DNA from 4 places in the Paenibacillus sp. V4I5 genome. Region 4 is predicted to be linked to each of the others. Evidence: predicted binding sites of a transcription regulator. Region 4 holds the regulator's gene; each other region holds the start of a gene.
The links. The regulator LexA, encoded in region 4, represses DNA repair genes until DNA is damaged. The targets are predictions, from matches to a motif close to CGAACATATGTTCG.

Region 1 (3,187 bases), 1.3 Mb from region 4:
TCTCATTAAAGAATAAAAAAAGCTGCAAGAGAGCGCCGATTGTTGGCTTACTCTTTGCAGCTTTTCTTGTATGTTCTTTTAGAGATAAATCATTAATGATTTACTAAACCTAGGCGCTCTTGTTGGTCTTTATTTACCGGCTCTACGCGTTTTCTTCCGATTAGTGCATAGCGTAAACTATCTACAAGTGCATACCAGCTGGCTTCAATGATGTTACTGGAAACACCAAGCGTGTTCCACGTTGTGTTGAAGTCAGTTGATTCCATTAGAACCCGAACCTTACCGGCAGTAGCACCTTTGACATCAAGGACACGTACCTTATAGTCGGAGAGATGGACGTTCTTAATATCGGGGTAATATTGGATCAGCGCTTTACGTAAGGCATTGTCAAGAGCATTTACAGGACCGTTGCCTTCAGCCGCGGTATAGATCGTTTCCCCATGAACCTTCACTTTAACGATGGCTTCGGAAACGACCGATTGATTAGCGGATTTCTCAACAAGCATTTTGAACGATTCTAATGTGAAAATCTCTTCCAGGCCTTCGAATGCTTCACGCAGCAAAAGCTCAAGTGTGGCATCGGCTCCTTCGAATTGATAGCCTTGATGCTCGAGATCTTTAATTTTCTCAATGACTTCTTTGGTTTTCTGATGTTCTTTATTAAAGTCTAGATTCAGTTCTTGGGCTTTCACAAGCACATTGCTTTGCCCTGCAAGCTCTGAAACAAGTACACGTTGTTTATTGCCGACGAGTTCAGGCTTCGTATGCTCATACGTACTAGCATCTTTGAGAATGGCTGAAACGTGAATACCGCCTTTGTGCGCAAATGCTGCATTCCCAACATAAGGCTGATTAACAGGCATATGCATGTTGGCGATTTCGCTAATGTATCTCGAAACAGGCGTTAATGATTTCAGTTGCTCCTCGGAAATAACCGAATAGCCAAGCTTCAACTGAAGGTTAGGGATAATGGAGCTAAGATTAGCATTACCGCAGCGTTCTCCATAGCCATTGATGGTTCCTTGAACTTGTCTTGCTCCTGCTTGTACAGCAGCAAGGCTATTTGCCACACCTAATTCACAATCATTATGAGCATGAATGCCAACGGGAGTGGTGACATTCTGTTTAACGGTAATGACAATAGAGGTAATTTCACCAGGTAAAGAGCCGCCGTTGGTGTCACAAAGGACTATCCAATCAGCTCCAGCGTCCTGTGCTTTTTTGATTGTTTGCAAGGCGTACTCGGGATTATTCTTGTAACCGTCGAAGAAATGTTCTGCATCATAGATGACTTCAAGTCCGCAGCTTTTTAAATAAAGAACGGAGTCATAAATCATGGCAAGGTTTTCTTCAAGTGTAGTTTGAATAGCTGTTGTGACATGGAAGTCCCAGGACTTACCAAAGATGGTTGCTACTTGAGCGCCTGACTCCACGAGTCTGTTTAGATTAATGTCATCCGCAGCGATGGAATCCTTACGACGTGTGCTTCCGAATGCAGTAATCTTCGCATTCGTGAACTTCATGTCACGAGCACGTTCAAAGAATTCAATATCTTTGCTGTTGCTGCCTGGCCATCCGCCTTCAATATAATGAACCCCAAGCTCATCGAGCTTGCGGGCAATTTTAATTTTATCCTCGACGGATAAGCTGATGCCTTCTCCTTGCGTTCCGTCTCGTAGTGTGGTGTCGAAGATTTTGACTGATGTTGGCATAGGTTCCTCCTTCAAAAGCTAGCAAAGTGACTTCGGTGCTTGATGTGTAGGTGCTTGTGCTTGCTTTAAAGCGCTAATGTATAATTTACGATTATACCATAAGAGTATGGGTAAAGACATCATAACGCAAAAATACGTTTGCTTGAAAGAATAATTTTTTGTATGCTGAAAATGGCTCTAAGAGTAGGTCGTTTATCAATGGGAGGGAATATAAATGGTGACAACTCAGCATCATTATCCCAAGCAAGGTAGAGTCATTTTGCATATAGATATGAATGCCTTCTACTGCTCTGTTCATGAGGCTGTTGAGCCTGACTTATATAAAGGAAAGGCTCTGGCTGTTGCTGGTAGTGTTGAGCTTCGTAAAGGAATTATTGTTACTTCATCCTATGCTGCGCGTGCTGTAGGGATCAAGACAGGCATGCAAGTTAGGCAGGCGATGAAGTTGTGTCCGGATTTGATACTGATCAGACCTGATTTCGAGCTGTATCGCAGCTTCTCAAGACGGTTTATGCAGATTGCTTATAGTTATTCACCTATGGTGGAATCCATGTCAATCGATGAGTGTTTCGTTGATATTACAGGGTCCAAACAATTTGGAACCCCACTTGAGATCGCGAATAACATTCAGCAAAAGATTATGAAGGAACTGAAGCTGCCTTGTTCGATAGGTGTTGCCCCCAATAAGCTGCTTGCCAAGATGGGCTCCGATATGAAGAAGCCGAACGGGATATCTGTGCTGCGTCTGCGCGATGTTCCCTCTGTATTGTGGGACAAACCGTGTAACTATTTATATGGGATTGGCAAAAAGACGGCGGATAAGCTGACTAGACTTGGCATTCATACGTTAGGTCAGCTAGCAGTAGGGGATGAGGTGCTGCTTAGTAAGCACTTTGGGATCTTAGGTGCACATCTGAAGCGTTCGGCTAATGGGATTGATCATTCTCTTGTAAACCCTGAACAAGAACAGAGCAAGTCAATTGGGCATACTACGACGCTGCCGCAGGATTTTACTGATACCAAAGAAATTCACCGAGTTTTCTTAAATCTGGCAGATCAAGTAGCAAGAAGACTTCGCAAGCAGGAGCTAATGGCATCCACGATCCAAATTACGATTCGTGATCCGGAGATGAGGACGATTACACGATCCGTCACCTTGCCTACGCCAACGGAGCATATGGACGATATTTATCGAACATCGTGTCAGTTGTATGATCATCAATGGGAGGAAGGCAACCCTGTTCGGCTGCTTGGGATTACGCTGCAAAATCTAACGATGAAGGAAGAAACGTTCGTTCAGTTGGATCTATTCGATTATGAAAAGCAGCCTAAACGAGAAAATTTGAATCGCATTATGGACGGACTTCGTGATAAATTTGGGGAAAATGCGATTCTAACCGCGGGGATGATGGGCGACAATCCTGCAACGTTGATTAGAAATCATAAAGCGAGAGGGACATCCCTGCAAATGGACC
Region 2 (3,187 bases), 1.3 Mb from region 4:
CCTCCGATTTTGAGCGCCCTGTTCTGCGCTTGGCCGGCTGTTGTGAGCGAGGAAGCACGAACAATCGCCGCGTTGCCAAATCGGTCCTTGATGCTGTCCGTCACTTTTTCAAGCGCTCGCGCCTTGATCTGATCCTCGAAGAGGGTAAGCTGATAGGTGTCATCATCCACTAACTGGCTCAGCATGACACCGGCGCGACGCACCGGCATGGTGTCCCAGAACTTATAGAAAAGCTTTTTTACAGCTTGAAACACCGTACTTGTATGATTCGTAGGATCCGGCATCTTCATTTGGCGCGAAAAGCCTGTCGGGGCGTCGAAAGGACTGCACATACAGCTTACGGTAACAATTGAAGCCATATAGCCTTTGCGCCTACAGTCGCGGCACACCTCTTCTGTAAGCTCGAGCAGGATGGTATCTACTTCAGAGGAGTCCGCGTAGTCCCTCGGCAAAGTCATCATATGGCCTACGGACTTCGGAGGCGTATCAAACGTACCCGGCGTGACCGGACTATCATCGAGCCCATTCGCTGTTCGCCACATCACTTCGGCGTGAATGTCCGACTGCTTGCCGAAGCGTGCGCGGAATTTATTCTTGAGCTGCGGCAGCGGCGTTCTCGCCACATCGCCAACCAAATACATACCTAGCTTGGCAAAATGTGCGGTCATCCGCGAACCGACACCAAACATTTTACTTACAGGCTGCTCCCACAAGTATTTCTCGACGTCTGATGGGTGCAGCGTGAAGATGCCACTTTCATTCTTTTTGGCCCAAATATCGGTCGCAATCTTCGCTAGTATTTTATTAGAACTAATCCCTATACGAACCTTTACCCCCGTTTGACTGAACACCTTTAGCTGAATGGTTTTCGCAATCGTGATCGGATCTCCGAACATAGACAAACTCGCTGTAACATCAAGAAACTGCTCATCTATACTGAAAATTTCAACAAGATCGGTAAACCCTTCGTAAATCTTGGTAATCTGCAGCGAAACATCGATATAATGCTGCATGTGCGGACGCATCACGATCAGCTCAGGACACTTCTTAAGCGCTTCGCCTAACCGTTCGGCTGTGGATACGCCGTATTTCTTAGCAACGGGGCAGGCGGCTAGAATGATACCCGAACGTAGAGCAGGGTCTCCTGCAACAGCAACCGGTTTATCCTCTAAGCCCGGGTGACCCGCTTTCTCCACACTGGCATAGAAGCTCTGACAATCTGCTAGGAAGATCGTTCGTTCCCGGCCTTTGCTTCCTTTGCTCACCGCAATCCCCCCCGCATATTCATGAGCGTAGTCATAAGCTCAGCCTTGACCAAGCTGCGAAGCATCGTGAAATGATGAATGTAGCCTCGGACTTTGTACTCTACGTTAATGCCTAAGGCATTCATTTCGGTATGGATAACTCTAATATCTCGCTTCTTCATCTGGCTCTTAATACTTTGTAATTCCGGATAAATAGCCATCTCAACTTCTCTGAGATAAAAAAGAATATGATTGTACACGATTTTATCCTTATAAACCTTGAGCTCCTCCATGTCCCTTGCTAGCATATCGAGTAAAATGGGCAGCAGCGTGTATTCCTTAACAATTTGAACATCCTCTTCTGTCTCAATTCTTGAACTTGAACTAACTTTCATATTTCCACCACCATATGCGAACATATATTCGTGTTACTTATTATATACCGAACACGTATTCGTTATGCAAGTGAATTTTTCTGGAAGCAAAAAAAAGCCACTTAACGGGCATCTTTAACCCTGCAAGTGGCGCACTTTGTTTAGTCTATCGAAACATGGACCAGAGTTTGATCAAGTGAAAGGCGTTAGATGGATCAATCTTTTGTGCAAGGATAAACTCCAAAATTTGGGTCGTTTGGCTTCCGCTTAGCTTCTCACCGAGAATGCCGGCGGCAAGTCCTATTAAGCGCGTAACCTTGGTATGATTTTGTAAATCAGCCTTCGTCACACCCTGCAGCAGCATTTTAATGCGTTCCTTGATCTCTGGATTTTTCATCTTGAACTTTACGCGCTCTACGAGCGCAGGATCGATGCCATAATGGTGATAGCTCATGTTCGCACCTCCGATAACCTGTCATGCTCCTAGCTTATGAGTAAATGCATACAAACTTGACTAGGACTCCTGTATAAAAAAGAAAACAGCTGCCGCTGCCGGCAACTGTCTCCTATTTTTTGCTATTGCTACATATAAATCGCGACCATGATGACACATAGGCTATTTAGCGCAACAAGCAGCGGCATGCCAATGACGAATGAGGTATGTTTCGTCTTATGGCGCCAAACCCGCATACCGAGCCACCCGCCAATCCCGCCACCGAGAGCAGCCAGTATAAAAAGACGTTTTTCAGGCACTCTACGCCCGCCTTTTTTGGCTTGTCCCTTGTCATGTCCCATTTCTATGAACGTAATGATATTCATCAGCAGTAAATAACAAAGGAAATAAGTCAAGTTCCATACACCTTCGTTTCCAAAAAAATAGTAAACTATCTACTATCATCTTAAAATCGAATGCGAGCACGGTCAAATGTTAATTTATTTCCTTCTTTAGAGTAGCTCCAACTCCACAACCGTAGCTCTTTGATCCGGCAGCGGATAGCTGGAGTGCTCAGGTCTAGCGAAACTAATGAACGCATCGTCCGGATACTGGGCGGCATTCCAAGGACGGCTTAGGAAGAGCTCGGAACCGTCAGATAGCAGCCTTGCTTTCTTCACCTTACCGGCCAACCCGTTTAAGTTAATAGGACCTACGCTTTCCTCAAACAAGTGGGCATACAGCAGATTGCCCTTTTGCGTATACCTGCCCCACTCCGGTTTCGGTAAGTAGGCTTGCCCGCAGCCGTAAATGCTGTCCCCATTTTTCTGAACCCAATCGCCGATCTCGGCCAAAATGTCCAGCGACTCCTTCGGAATCTCGCCGAGCGCATTCGGACCCACATTCAACAGCAGATTCCCATTTTTGCTGACGCACTCTATCAGCTTCCGGATAAGGGTAGTTGAGGATTTATATTGGAAATCTTGGGCTGCGTACCCCCAATTATTATTCAGCGTGATACAAGCTTCCCATGGAAGCGAATTGCCCTCGTCATCCGTCACGCCTTGCGGCGGAATGATCTGTTCCGGTGAAGCAAAGTCACCCGAATAGCTGAGCGGATTTTTAGTGAAAATAGT
Region 3 (3,187 bases), 2.3 Mb from region 4:
AGTCCATCCGTGCACCTTAATGATATTCAAGAGCACTGGGCTAAAGGCAGTATAAGCAAGCTGGTGGATCTAGGAGCGATTGATGGATATCCGGACAGCAGCTTCAAGCCAGATCGCCCTATCACTCGAGCCGAGTTCACAACTGTCCTGGTAAAGGCATTTAAGCTCGCTCCACACAAAGGAAAAATATTTAAAGATACTGCGGGATATTGGGCGGAAAGCTACATTATGACGGCATCCAACTACGGGATTGTCGACGGGTACAGCGATGGGAGCTTTGATCCGGATGCCTCGATTACCAGAGAACAGATGACCGTTATGACCGTGAGAGCGGCCAAGTTAAGTTCAGCTCCACGTGAAATCCCTTTTACGGATAGTCTGGAAATATCCGAATGGGCTAAAGATGCGGTAGCCAACGCCGTTAAAAACGGGATTGTCAATGGATTGCCTGGAAACGTGTTTAAACCGAGGGGTATAGCATCAAGAGCGGAAGCAGTCACTGTGATTGCGAAGTCATTAAATCTGCAGTAACAATGGGTGGAACAAATAGCTGCAGAGGATAAGCTAGCTGATATAGTCCTTATTTTTATCGTTTCAGGAATTATATTTGCACCATGGGTCACTGTAAGCTTTGCGGAACACAGAGCTATAAACACGTTTGAGGGACAATGGAAAAACGTATCGGATGGATGTGGTTTCAACTGCGAAGATTGTGGTGTTAAAACCTCAGAAAAAGTTCTGTTCGGTCGGAAAGTGGTTATAGAGTATGCATGTGGTTTGTTACCTTTTGATTCCCCTGAATTTCATCAGAAGAAAGAACTGTTTGTATCATTTTTAGGAACTGTTCATTAAACTCCCTCGGTACGATTCAGAATTAATCGCCTAATGTTTAGGCGGTTTTTCTTTTGGTCAGAAATCAATAATCAAGGATTACAGAGCCTTTTCATTAACTCCACTCCCACGTTCCGTATATAACCTGATAACCACTCACCAATTTCCTTCCTGGCGTCATCCTTCGTGAGTTCAACGTTACCAATTTGGCCGCTGAAGATAACATGGTAAGCCACGCTTGTTTCGTTAACACTTTCGCGATCCACACGAATGTACTCAGAAGAAAGCGCAGTGTTAATAGATTGGATGTCCGCTTTAATCCGCTGAATAATCACCTTCACGCAGCCAACGTATAGCTCACTGAGTGGCCTGTTAACCAACGGTTTATTCCCATAGAGCTCCTGCAATCCTCGTTCAGCAAACGTTAATACTGACGGTAACAATATAGATTTCCGGATCAACCTCCGATTTTTTCGAATGTATGTTCGTATTATACAGAGGAAAGAAGGCTGGCGCAAGCGGTATGGCGCCTAAGATTTTTGAACTCGGGCGCTAATTCTACGAGTATAGGAATAGGATTCAGGCTTTACCTCGGTCATAGCCGAGCGAGAATTTTACTATATAGGATTGGCTAATCCACTTGTTTCAGCGACTATAAACGAAAAATCACTGTCTACATCAATGACTAAATCAGCACCAAACTGTCTGATGTTTATTCTAAATATGGCAGAATCACCAAAAGTGGCCATTGTCACCACTGCGATAGTGGGAACAAAACCTTGGGGAGTTACTGTTATTACCGGAGGATTTTTAAATGTACCCTTCGGAAATGTTATTTCATAATGGCCGACATTAAGTTTTAGAACTGTATATTCAGTTCCTGTAAATGGAATCCCGGGGCCTTGAGTTCCAGCAGCACCAGTGTCGCCCTTAGGCCCTTGAGGGCCTTGCGCTCCAACAGCACCAGTTTCGCCTTTAAGCCAAATGTTTTTACAGGTATGTATTGCATTCGATCAGCGGACATTCAAAATGGATATTTAGATCTTAATTCAACTTTACAGGTTGATATTGAAACATTCAACCAACGTAATGTGAGACATATTTCGTCTTATAATGATATTGTTTTTACAAGAGAAGGAGGCAGGTTGGGTAATTGTGCGAGAGTGCCACATGACGTAAATATTTGTCTTGGTCAAAGAATTATGCTTTTTACAGTTGACTGTAACATTGCAACAAGTGAATTTCTTTGGGAACTTTGAATACAAGTTCGCTACAACGATGCATAAATAATTTAGCAGGCGGTGGAGCGGCACCACGAGTAAACATAAAGGATCTTATAAATATTAAATGTTTTTGTCCACCACTCCCACTCCAAAACAAATTCGCAGCGATAGTAAGAAAAGTTGAATCTATCAAAGCAAAATATACCCAAAGTCTCACTGAACTAGAAAACCTATACGGTTCGCTCAGTCAACGGGCATTTAAGGGGGAATTGGATTTGAACAAGGTCATGGTAAAAACAGAAAACGAAATTTTAGAATTTCATTTAGGAAGTGAAGGAGTTTTGTTAAGTTAGTAAGAGCGCCTGATTCAGGCGCTCTTTATTATCACCCCTCCAAGCTGATAGTCTGTGTCGTGGTGTTGACGGATTGTTGACAAACTCCGTCAACAAGTGACTAACTCCAGCCAAATAGAACAATATGCGAACGGTTAAAGCCTTTTTAAATCAAGGTTTTAACCCACTATAACAGAACCTAACAAACACATCCCATCACTTTGAGGGGGTGGCGCTCACAAGGCGTGAGGGTTCAAATCCCTCCGACCGCATCCCAGTTTTTCAAGCAGGAAACCCTTACTAGTTAAGGGTTTTTTTGTTTTAATCGCGAAATAAAAAAGCCCCGAAGGGCTTACGTTAACTGAATGCAGTCATATTCATGCTGCCATGACTTCTACTCATGAATCACATACCATGTGCCGTGAAGCCGGATGTACCCCGTTACATTCACTGGCTTCGGTCTTTTGAACCAACAGATAATCCATTTCAAGGCTGCACAACCTTTCGTGTGAGCGCTATGCGCTCTAGTCTGTTAATGGCCCAGTCTATTAAGTGATGAGCTAAGAACGCATCCCAAGGGAGTTGCTGTTTTAAAAATTTATCTAATCAAATAAAGTGATACGACGCCCAGTATTGGAACCACAAAGAGCATGATCCCGAGTCGAATTGAAATTAAATCTTCGTGTGAGTACACAGAGCCACGACCTTTCTTTGTATAGTAAGATATTTATTCAATTTGAGTCTTGTCGAATCCTTTGATGAAAAAACACTACTTTTGTCGGTTAACCAACCTACCAATCA
Region 4 (3,187 bases):
CATTGCTGAATATCAAAGTTCCGGATCCTGATTTGTACGCGGGTATTGATGCAAGTATGATTTCTAGAGCATCCAAATCTATGGCTACAGCTAGAGCAAAGTATCAGCACTATGTGAGAACAAGTAAGTTCAGCTGGTGTTTAATCAAAGCGCCTACGGTGGCGTGGGCATCCAAAGTCTACTCTGATTTGCCTGAAGAACAGCGGATCGATGCAATGTGGGAGGCAATTTTCCGGATAAATCGCGTTTATGAAGATGATCCGGTTGCGGCTTGGCGAGTTCATATGGAGCAATTGAAGCGCGTTCGCACCGTGTTAAATGAGAAGCAATACGAGGCGCTTCAATATCGAGCGGCAGGAACAGATTTGCGAGTCGAACTGCCGGAGGGCCACATTTGGCTTGGCGGTGATACGGAGAACGCAAGTGGAATACGTTTCGTGGCGAATATGCCGACTGAGGAAGTTTTTACAATGCCTATGCGAACAGGTGTTCATGGGACTGTGTCGAGCACCAAACCATTAAATGTGAATGGGGCGCTCGTGGATCGGTTTTCGTTCAAGTTCGAGGACGGGAAAGTTGTGGATTATCAGGCAGAAGTCGGCTATGAGCATCTAGCTAAGTTGCTCGATATGGATGAGGGCGCACGGTATTTGGGAGAAGTTGCGCTCGTACCTTTTGATTCGCCGATCTCAAATCTAGATCGCATTTTCTACAACACAGGCATTGACGAGAATGCATCCTGCCACCTGGCCTTAGGAAGCTGCTACCCGATCAACTTGCAGGATGGAGTATCTTTATCAAGTGAAGAGCTGAAAACTCGAGGTGGGAACACCAGTTTGATTCATGTGGATTTTATGATCGGGACCGCTGATCTTGAGATCGATGGTGTCCGTGGTGATGGTACCGTTGAACCGATTTTCCGTCATGGAAATTGGGCGCTTGCATTTTAGTTGAAATTTTAGATTAATTTCTAAGTTGGAAGTACTTCTGGTTTTATTTAAGGGGATAGTGAGCAGATAGAAGAAGGAAGACGGAAGATAGAAGTCTCTAGAGACTTCTAATCCGTCCAAAAGTGTGATGTGTATAGGAAGGATGCTTTCCGTTCTGAATATCGATTCGAATGTCCCAGAAGGTCTATAGGGCTTAAGGGGCTGTCCAAGAGTAGATTTACTTTTGGGACAGCCCCATTTCTTTATATTGAAGCAACTAGAGGATTATGTCTAAGTGTAGTCTATAGGAGCTTCTATTTAGGTAAAATGCGATCTAAAAGACGTAATAGAAGTCTATTAAGACTCTTATCTGAATCCGCTTCGGCCTTCTTGGTTAAGTAGGGAACAAGGTTCATATGATAAACTTTTGATAATCCATATTTGGATCTGTTGCTCCTCTACGTTATTGAGTTGATCCATCTGATCATTGCTTCATACGACAAAGGCTGTTTACATAGAAAAGGACCGAGGGACTATTGTCCTCTCGGTCCTTTCTCATTGGTATTGTATGTAGAATAAGGGCTGTAGGGCTATTACATATCCCGGAACAAACCAATGACACGGCCTAGTATCGTAACATGTTTCAAGAGGATAGGCTGCAAAGCAGAGTTCTCCGGTTGAAGACGAATATGATCCTTTTCCTTGTAAAAGCGTTTCACCGTTGCTTCATCATCTTCCGTCATTGCAACAACAATGTCTCCGTTATTAGCGGTTTGCTGCTGCTTTACGATGACATAATCGCCGTTATGAATACCGGCTTCGATCATACTGTCACCCATGACGCTAAGCATGAACACATTATTGTCTCCTACCATGCTGACAGGAAGTGGAAAGTAGTCTTCAATGTTCTCTGTTGCTGTAATAGGCACACCGGCAGTTACTTTACCAACGAGAGGTACGCGAGCTACAGAAACCGCAAAATGCGTTTCAGCACCATCAAGACCTAGAATTTCAATAGCACGAGGCTTAGTAGGATCTCGACGAATCATACCTTTCTTCTCAAGACGCTCCAAATGTCCATGTACAGTTGAACTAGAAGCTAGTCCGACTGCCTCGCCGATTTCTCTAACGGAAGGCGGGTACCCCTTATCTTTCACTTCATTCTTAATGAATTCCAATATAGCTTGTTGACGCTGCGAAATCTTACTCAATAGTTATCACTCCAATACTGGGAATCATTACCCAAAGTATAACATAGAACCCGAGTTCGTACAAACATAAGTTCGAGAAAAAGGGTTGACTCAAACATGTGTTCGTGTTATTCTAATACCAGAACAAATGTTTGGGAGATGATCATTCATGTATATGGCTTATTCAAACACTAACACAACACACGCACCTCATAGATCTGCTAGCACATCCAAAGGGATGACATTTAATTCTAGTTATACAAAAGCGATTGTACGCTTCATTCTATTAGCAGTTATTCTTGGTACTGTGTTTTCATTTGGTGCTATGGTTCAAGCCTATGCAGGGGAAGGGGCTGCAAACGCAACAACCCCAGTTTCCGTGACGCCTTTTAACATTTCTCCGAAAGCAGTCGTACAAGATCAAGTCGTTATTCAACGAGGAGACACACTATGGGATATTGCTTCTGCACATAAAAAAAGTGATGAGAACGTGCGTTCCTATATGCATGAATTAAAGACAATCAATCATTTAACCACCAGCTCCCTGAAAGAAGGACAGGTTTTATTGCTTCCGTAATTTCACTTTACTATTTTTAATAGACTCTAAATATGATGAGGCTTGGACTTGTTCCTATGCCTCTTTTTGTTGTCTCTTGACATTCCTTAATAGGGATGGCAAAGTAGTACTCATATTGAATTTTTGACTGGGAGGATCATTATGAGTGACAACATGGAACAGAATATCGAACGTATTAATGAGCTTGCTCGTAAAGCGAAAACAGTTGGCTTAACAGATGCGGAAATCGATGAACGTAACGAACTCAGAAAGAAGTATATTGAAGCATTCCGTGGCAATCTCAAAGTTCAACTTGATTCCATCAAGTTTACGGACGAAGAGTAATTGCTGCTCATATAGATACAACATTCAAAAGGGGAAATGAATGATGACGTTGAAAGCCGTACTTTTTGATTTAGATGATACGCTTCTTTGGGATGATCGCAGTGTGCAGGAAGCTTTCGAAGCGACATGTGCTGAAGCTGCAAAGCATGTAGCCGTGAATCCCGAGG

Region 1: the regulator LexA is predicted to act here: its motif matches at 1,840-1,853, upstream of QFZ78_RS13755 (DNA polymerase IV).
Region 2: the regulator LexA is predicted to act here: its motif matches at 1,657-1,670, upstream of QFZ78_RS01985 (YhjD family protein).
Region 3: the regulator LexA is predicted to act here: its motif matches at 1,306-1,319, upstream of QFZ78_RS18265 (YhjD family protein).

What each region holds. Positions count from the first base shown of each region.
Region 1 covers NZ_JAUSZB010000002.1:2,612,872-2,616,058, reverse strand. The annotation lists gene QFZ78_RS13765 (TlpA family protein disulfide reductase) at 1-16, shown strand, start outside; gene cimA (citramalate synthase) at 93-1,712, opposite strand; gene QFZ78_RS13755 (DNA polymerase IV) at 1,927-3,187, shown strand, end outside.
Region 2 covers NZ_JAUSZB010000002.1:41,583-44,769, reverse strand. The annotation lists gene QFZ78_RS01990 (DNA polymerase IV) at 1-1,265, opposite strand, end outside; gene QFZ78_RS01985 (YhjD family protein) at 1,262-1,639, opposite strand; gene QFZ78_RS01980 (stage VI sporulation protein F) at 1,785-2,072, opposite strand; gene QFZ78_RS01975 (DUF1294 domain-containing protein) at 2,201-2,467, opposite strand; gene QFZ78_RS01970 (alpha-L-fucosidase) at 2,564-3,187, opposite strand, start outside.
Region 3 covers NZ_JAUSZB010000002.1:3,593,491-3,596,677, reverse strand. The annotation lists gene QFZ78_RS18275 (S-layer homology domain-containing protein) at 1-531, shown strand, start outside; gene QFZ78_RS18270 (hypothetical protein) at 538-852, shown strand; gene QFZ78_RS18265 (YhjD family protein) at 924-1,292, opposite strand.
Region 4 covers NZ_JAUSZB010000002.1:1,312,423-1,315,609, reverse strand. The annotation lists gene QFZ78_RS08170 (aminopeptidase) at 1-950, shown strand, start outside; gene lexA (transcriptional repressor LexA) at 1,523-2,140, opposite strand; gene QFZ78_RS08160 (LysM peptidoglycan-binding domain-containing protein) at 2,289-2,696, shown strand; gene QFZ78_RS08155 (DUF896 domain-containing protein) at 2,838-3,020, shown strand; gene QFZ78_RS08150 (HAD family hydrolase) at 3,064-3,187, shown strand, end outside.